DNA from 2 places in the Pseudoalteromonas sp. JC3 genome. Region 2 is predicted to be linked to the other one. Evidence: predicted binding sites of a transcription regulator. Region 2 holds the regulator's gene; the other holds the start of a gene.
What was found. The regulator LexA, encoded in region 2, represses DNA repair genes until DNA is damaged. The targets are predictions, from matches to a motif close to TACTGTATNNNNATACAGTA.
Positions count from the first base shown of each region.

Region 1: a site for LexA is predicted at 2,711-2,730, ahead of QSH61_RS05680 (DNA topoisomerase III). Genes of this name have one in related genera too.

Region 1 covers NZ_CP127855.1:1,379,720-1,383,938, forward strand. Annotated here, with positions in the region: gene QSH61_RS05670 (Na+/H+ antiporter subunit G) at 1-304, shown strand, start outside; gene QSH61_RS05675 (methyl-accepting chemotaxis protein) at 522-2,636, shown strand; gene QSH61_RS05680 (DNA topoisomerase III) at 2,740-4,219, shown strand, end outside.
Region 2 covers NZ_CP127855.1:3,996,399-4,000,617, reverse strand. Annotated here, with positions in the region: rRNA gene QSH61_RS17465 (23S ribosomal RNA) at 1-346, shown strand, start outside; rRNA gene rrf (5S ribosomal RNA) at 515-628, shown strand; gene lexA (transcriptional repressor LexA) at 1,747-2,361, shown strand; gene coxB (cytochrome c oxidase subunit II) at 2,722-3,864, shown strand; gene ctaD (cytochrome c oxidase subunit I) at 3,864-4,219, shown strand, end outside.

The DNA.
Region 1 (4,219 bases), 1.7 Mb from region 2:
TTTATTACTGTTAGGTGGTGCGTTTGTATTGATAGGCTCTATTGGTCTTGTGAAAATGCCTGACTTTTTTATGCGTCTCCACGGTCCTACAAAGGCCACAACGCTTGGAATGGCGTGCTTATTGACCTCGGCAATGGTGTATTTTAGTACAACGACTGATGGTGTGAGTGTAAAGGAAATCTTGATTTCAATATTTTTGCTGCTCACTGCCCCTATTTCTGGATATATGCTGATTAAGTCAGCAATACATCACCGCTTGCCGAGTAATGAAAAGACGACAGGCAAAGACAAGATAAAAAAATAGTGCTTCGGCGCTATTTTTTTTACCCATCACTTTATAATTTATTCCCTAAATAATCCCACTCAAGCATCATAAATTTCAGTACGTTATTAAATTTTTTGCTACAGTTAAAAAAGACTTCATAGTCGCCGATAAAAATAGGGGTCACTCGTTTTATCAAGTTGATGATGAACGTGCAGTGCAATTTGTTTGCATACTAAGTCTAAAAACTGGGAATGTTATGAAACAAGCTTCGATTAAAAACAAACTCTTATTCTTTGTAACAGCATTAGTAACGAGTTTGGTTGTTATATTAGTGACAACAATGTGGTTTCACCTTGCAGCAGAAAATACCAAGCAAAGTGAAGGGGTCCAACAAGCGATTTATGATGAAATATCCCAAGGTCTTATCGCTAAAGGCAATCAATATGGGCAACGTGTGGCTGGCTTTATCAATGAAGCCTATCGTGTTCCTTATACTTTGGCGGGTGTACTATCTCATACCGCCGAGCAGGATCCTCTGAGCCGTGAACAAGTGCAAGAAATTGTCAATGGTGCGCTAAAGCAAAATCGCTTTGTGTCTTCTATGTATGCACAGTTTGAACCGAATGGTTACGATGGCAATGATGCCAGTAATCAAGGTGGTTCGAGTCACTCTGTGCCGGGCGCTGGTACCTTAGAGCTCTACTTTACTCAAGAAGCCAATGGTCCGATGCAACAAAAAGTTGAGTCGGCAGAAGAAAAATATGCCGATGCAATCAATGAGTTTGGCCTACGAGAAGCCGAGTGGTATCTGTGCGCAAAAGATAAAGTGGCGCCGTGTATCATGGAGCCCTATTTATATGAAATTTCTCCGGGCAACAAAATGCTGATGACCTCATTGACCACACCAGTCGTGGTCAATCGTCAATTTAGAGGCCTAGTGGGCGTGGATGTAAATTTGCCGATTTTCCAAACCATGGTCGACGAGCTCTCAAACTCGCTTTACTCAGGAGCCGCTAAGGTAACCTTGTTAAGTGAGTTGGGTCTTGTTGTGGGTTCTAGTCACTACAAGAATTTAGCCCGCCCACTTGCTGAGTCGACAAAGTCAGATAGGGCTGAGGTGTTAAAATCGCTGCACACAGGTTCTGGGATTAAAGAGCTTGGTGAAGACTTAGTCGTAGCGGTACCGATTAAAATTGCGTTACCAAACACCACTTGGTCTCTAGTAATCGAACTACCTAAGGCAATTGCACTTAGTTCTGCTACAACGCTGCAAAGTCAGCTGGAGGAGTCGACAAACTCCGTTGGTCGCTGGATGCTCATTATCGGTATTGTTATTGCTGTTATTGGCATTGCCATTGCGGTGGTATTAGTGAACACAATTATCGGCCCGCTTACGCATATTCAGGAGCGGGTAGAGAACTTAGCTTCTAGCGAAGGCGATTTAACGCATGAACTAGAAGTGAGTCATCATGCTGAGTTGATTGCCTTGGCACATGGCTTTAACCGCTTTACTGATAAACTACGAAAGATGATTGATGACCTCAAAGGTCTTGCTGAATCTTCCTACGAGCAGTCGCATCGAACAACAGAAGCCGCGATAAACATCAAAAACAAAGTCGCTAATCAGCACTTAGAAATAGATAGCGTAGTTACTGCAATTAACGAACTCAGTGCAACTGCTTCAGAGGTGGCTCGGGCATCGGAAAAAGCGGCTGCAAGTACGAATCAGGCCGCAGATCAAGTTCAGCAAAGCGAACAAAGCATCATTAAAACGACCGAAACGGTGCAATCAATGGCGGATCAAGTCATTGATGCAAAACAAGCGGTCGTGAAGGTATCTGAGCGCAGTGATGATATTTCTAAAATACTAGAAGTGATCAGAGCTATTGCAGAGCAAACTAATTTACTGGCCTTAAACGCGGCAATTGAAGCGGCAAGGGCAGGGGAGCAAGGGCGTGGTTTTGCGGTTGTTGCAGATGAAGTTCGAGCTTTGGCGTCAAAAACACAAGCATCGACGGACGACATTAGTAAACTAATAGATAACCTACAGAGTGAAGTCGCGAACTCAGGCCGGATCATTGAGAGTTCTGTGCAGCTAGGTGAAGACGCAGTGAGTTATTGCCAAGAATCGGCTAGGTTAATGAGTACGCTAGTTGCTGAGCTGACAAGCATTTCTAACGAAGTAACACAAATTGCTACGGCTGCGGAAGAGCAAAGTATGGTTACCGAAGAAATTAATACGAATACGACGGGCATTTCAGATGCCGCTGCTGAGCTTTCGAAGTTTGCAGATGAAGTAGAGCAAGCGGCCAGTTCAATGACGCTGATAGTCGAACAAAAACATAAGCAACTTAATTTATTAAGAACGTAAGTTTGTTGGTTTGCAAAGAGACTGGAGACAGTCTCTTTGCAGCTATGGTGTTTTTCGTCAAAATTCACTATGATAACTGTATCTATATACAGTTAAGCTAATCATGAAACTCTATATCGCAGAAAAACCCTCTTTAGGCCGAGCAATCGCCGATGTCTTACCAAAACCACATAAAAAACAAGATGGTTATATAGAAGTCGCGAATGGTGATGTGGTTTCTTGGTGTATAGGTCACCTGTTGGAACAAGCAGAACCTGAAGACTACGACGTCAAATACAAAAAATGGCAGTTTCATGATCTACCAATCGTGCCGACTCAATGGCAGTTCAAAGCAAAGCCAAAAACAAAAAAGCAGCTTAGCACTTTAAAAAAGTTACTCACAAAAGCCGATGAAATCTACCATGCTGGAGATCCTGATCGAGAAGGGCAATTGCTCGTGGACGAAGTATTTCAATTTGTAAACTTGCCTGAACGGAAAAGAGCAACGATCCGACGCTTGTTGATCAGTGATTTAAACCCACAAGCTGTGAAAAAGGCATTGGCTTCGACACGTTCTAATCAAGAATTTGTTCCTTTAAGTGTATCTGCACTTGCAAGAGCTAGAGCGGATTGGCTATTTGGGATGAATTTAACCAGAGCATTTACGTTGGCCGGGCAAAAAGCGGGAGTGAATACTGTTTTGTCGGTTGGCAGAGTGCAAACTCCGGTACTTGGTTTGGTTGTTAGAAGAGATCTAGAAATAGAGAACTTTGTATCTAAACCATTTTATGAGGTGATTGCACACATCAATAAACCAAATTGGGGTGTTTTTGAAGCTAAGTGGGTACCAAGTGAAGCATGTAAGCCCTATATGGACGAAGATGGGCGTGTTCTGGTTAAGGCCTTAGCCGAAAACGTTGCGGATCGGATCAGTCAAAAGCAAGCAACAATAAATAAGGTTGAAACAAAACCAAAAAAGATAAACCCGCCGTTACCCTATAACCTTTCTTCTTTGCAGATTGACGCAAATAAGCGCTACGGTTTATCGGCTCAGCAAGTGTTGGATATTTGTCAGGCACTTTATGAGAAACATAAATTGATCACTTACCCTAGATCAGATAACCGTTATCTACCACAAGAACATTTTGTTGAAAGAGAGCAAGTCATTGCGGCTGCCGAGCACAATCAGGGAATAGAAAGTAAGTTTATTAAGTTAGCTGACATGAATCTAAAAGGAGCGTGTTGGAATGATAAAAAGGTAGAAGCGCATCACGCTATCATTCCAACCACTAAAAAGCTCCGCAGTGCTCAGCTTGGGCATAGAGAGTTACAGGTCTATCAACTCATCTCTGTACAGTATCTTGCGCAATTCTTTCACCCCTACCGCTACAACGAAACTAAAGTGGAGTTGGAGATTAGTGGTGGTCAATTCAAAGCACAAGCGAAGCAAATAACAGATCAAGGATTCAAGATACTGTTTAAAGGTCATGAGGTCGAGAAAGAAAGCCTATTGCCGGAGTTACAGGTGGGAGAGCAACTTTTATGCGAGAAAGGTGAAGTTAAAGAAAAACAAACTCAGCCGCCAAAGCATTACACTGAAGCTA
Region 2 (4,219 bases):
CATTTAAAGTGGTACGCGAGCTGGGTTTAGAACGTCGTGAGACAGTTCGGTCCCTATCTGCCGTGGGCGTTTGAGAATTGAGAGGGGCTGCTCCTAGTACGAGAGGACCGGAGTGGACGAACCGCTGGTGTTCGGGTTGTGATGCCAATTGCATTGCCCGGTAGCTACGTTCGGAACTGATAACCGCTGAAAGCATCTAAGCGGGAAGCAGGCCTCGAGATGAGTTCTCACTTTGACTTAGAGTCAACTGAAGGGCCGTTGAAGACTACAACGTTGATAGGCGAGATGTGGAAGTGCTGTGAGGCATTAAGCTAACTCGTACTAATTACCCGAGAGGCTTAACCATACAACGCCAAAGTGGTTTACTAGAATTGTTCCAGACAATTCCTAGCATGACCTCCATCCATGGAGGCCTTAGCTAACAGAAGTTAATAGACTAAAGTAGACAAAAGAATTTAATAGCTTTTTCCCAGATTTACATTGATGAAGGAGACTTCATTGATGAACAGAATTTCCTGGTGACTATAGCGTTTTGGACCCACCTGACCCCATGCCGAACTCAGAAGTGAAACAAAACAGCGTCGATGATAGTGTGGATTACCCATGTGAAAGTAGAACATCGCCAGGGCCAAATAAGAGAAACCCGTTGCAGCAATGCGACGGGTTTTTTGCTGTTTGGGGTAAAGTACTTCCATGTAGCATCTCCCCTTCGCGCGTCCTTGCGCTCACTTCCTCGAACTGCGAAGCGGTGCTTCGGTTTCTCGTCACCCAAACTCAGAAGTGAAACAAAACAGCCGAAGGGTCGGCCCCGGTCAATGATAGTGTGGATCACCCATGTGACTCTCTATTTAAAAAATGAGAACATCCTACTTCGTAGCGAGCCAGGGCTAAATAAGAGGTTGATGAAAAGCGTTCATCCATGAACTTCATCGACATTCGAACATCCATGTACATCAAAACTCGTTGCAGCAATGCGACGGGTTTTTTGCTATGTGTGATTTGAAAATTTCGCGAGGTAAACTCGCTCCTACTCCCACTCCCACCACAGTATCAGCACAGTACAACATTGTGGGAGGTGGTTTACCCGCCGAGGGGTTGCAATGAAGTTCTGGAAAAAACCTCGCGAGGTGAACTCGCTCCTACCACAGTATAGGCACAGTGCAACATGGTGGGAGGTGGTTCACCCACCGATGGCTTGCAATGAAGTTCCGGCAAAAAAACCATGCACATAAAAACCCGTTACAGTAATGCGACGGGTTTTTTGCTGTTTGGGGTATAGAGATTTGAGATATAGAAACCCTCACAAGCCAATCAACACATCGCGAGATAAACTCGCTCCCACAACATGAGCCTGCTGCCATAAAGTAAGCCATTCTGGTAGGAGGCGGTTTACCCGCCGATGGCTTGCAATGAAGTTCCAGCAAAAAACCATGTACATCAAAACCCGTTGCAGTAATGCGAAGGGTTTTTTGCTGTTTGGGATATAGAAAACCTCGCGAGATAAACTCACTCTTACCACAGTATCAGCACAGTGCAAAATGGTAGGAGGTGATTTATCAGCCCTAAAACTTAATAATCCTTATTTCGTAGAGTCGTAGGTTATGCTCTGAAGCTTCTTGTTTAATGCTGATCTAATTAATGCTATCAATAAATACACTTAAAATATGGCGAAGAAAGAAACATTTGCGATTTTTTTTGAGCTGTATATACTTACAGTAAATAAACCACTGTATGGAATACCAGTTAATGCGTCCTCTAACAAAACGACAAGAACAAATCTTTGAATTAATAAAAGTATTCATAAAAGATACAGGCATGCCTCCAACTCGTGCTGAAATAGCTGATGCTTTGGGTTTTAAGAGTGCAAATGCAGCGGAAGAGCACCTGAAAGCGCTTGCGAAAAAGGGAGTTATCGAAATGGTCCCAGGCGCAAGCCGAGGGATTCGACTTGTAGAGGATGAATCAGAACAACTTGGTTTGCCTATTATTGGTCGTGTTGCTGCTGGTGAGCCTATTTTGGCAGAGCAACATGTAGAAAGCCACTGTAATGTAGATGCTAGTTTTTTTAAACCTAATGCTGATTACCTTTTGAGAGTTAATGGTATGAGCATGAAGGATATTGGTATTATAGATGGTGACCTATTGGCTGTTCACAGAACTCAAGTGGCAGAAAATGGGCAAGTGATAGTTGCTCGTGTAGAAGAAGATGTGACTGTTAAACGCCTTGAAAAGAAAGGAAAGAAAGTTTTTTTACATGCTGAGAATGAAGAATTTAAAGCGATTGAAGTAGATCTAGAACATCAAAATTTCTCCATTGAAGGGTTAGCTGTCGGTGTTATCCGAAGTGCAGACTGGATGTAGTTTATGAGAGCGAGCGTAGCGTTAAATATAAAGTTGCGCTTGCTTTAACTATATTTTGTTTAGAAAGTAATAATTAACTTTTCTAACTGTGTGAAAGTTAGATAATTATAGTGACTTTAATCATTTAGTAATATTTTTAGTTTTCTGATCTTTATACACTATTTTTCATCATTCTTCGTTTTACTCCCTATAGTCCCCAGTTTTGATTCTAAAGTCGGTCTTCTCGAAAATCTTGCAATTTGTTTGTTTTTTGACTAATTGGTTAATAGTCGTGCAGTAAGTCTATGTACAAATAGACAATATGACAGTCATCCAATAATAACAAGAGACAACCACGAGTTGTCTTGAAGGAGACGTCAAATGAAAATTTGTCGATTAGTTGTAGCATTCATCGCGGTGCTAATCGCCATGCCCTCACTTGCTAACAGCGCTTATAATATGAGGCAAGGTGTTACAGACATTAGTCATCAAGTGTATGAGCTTCACATGACCATATTTCTAATATGTTGTGTCATTGGAGTGATTGTATTTGGGATTATGTTTTGGGCGCTTATAAAACACAGAAAGTCAAAAGGCGTCGTTGCGGCGCAATTTCATGAAAGCACCAAAGTGGAAATACTTTGGACTGCAATTCCCTTCCTGATACTCATTGGTATGGCAATACCAGCCACAAAAACGCTTATTGCTATGGAAGACACGAGTAAAGCTGATCTGACCATTAAGGTCACAGGCTCTCAGTGGAAATGGCACTATGAGTATATGGGGCATGATGTTGAGTTCTATTCTTTGCTCTCTACTTCGAAAGATGAAATTAGTGATCTTAAAGAAAAAAATGAAAATTACCTGCTTGAAGTTGATAAGCATTTAGTTATTCCTACAGATAGGAAAGTCCGCTTTTTGATGACCTCGGATGATGTCATCCATTCTTGGTGGGTGCCTGATTTTGCGGTGAAGAAGGATGCCAATCCGGGATTTATAAATGAGGCATGGGCAAAGGTAAACGATGAGGGAATTTATAGAGGCCAATGTGCTGAATTATGTGGCAAAGATCATGGCTTTATGCCAATCGTCGTCGAGGCCGTAAGTCCTGATAAATTTGATAGTTGGCTTAACGATGCTAAAGCTGAAAAAGCAAAAGCAGAGGCGGAGTCACAGGCAGTTGCGCAACAAACTCTTTCGAAAGAAGAGTTAATGGAGGTTGGGGAACAAACTTACATGGCTTATTGCGCAGCTTGCCATCAACCAACTGGGCTTGGGCTACCAGGAGTCTTCCCTGCAATGAAAGGAAGTAAAGTCGTCACTGGAGATATTAAAGCTCATATAGATATTCTACTTTTAGGCCGCCCAGGAACTGCGATGCAATCTTTCGCAAAGCAATTAACAATTAAGCAGATCGCGGGGGTGATCACCTATAAAAGAAATAGCTGGGGTAATGACACTGGCGATGTTATTCAGCCAAGCCAAATACAGCGTGAGATAGATACACTAGAGGAGGGTAAGTAATGAGTGCCATCGTAGACGAACATTCACACCATACAGCTCCCAAAGGCTTAAAGCGCTGGCTGTTTACCACCAATCATAAAGACATTGGAACACTGTATTTATTGTTCTCACTAACCATGTTTTTAATTGGCGGTGCTATGGCGATGGTGATCCGAGCCGAGCTTTTCCAACCTGGGTTACAGCTTGTAGATCCGCATTTTTTTAATCAAATGACGACAGTGCATGGACTAATAATGGTATTTGGCGCAGTAATGCCCGCATTTACAGGTCTTGCCAACTGGATGATCCCAATGATGATTGGTGCTCCTGATATGGCGTTACCGAGAATGAATAACTGGAGTTTTTGGATACTACC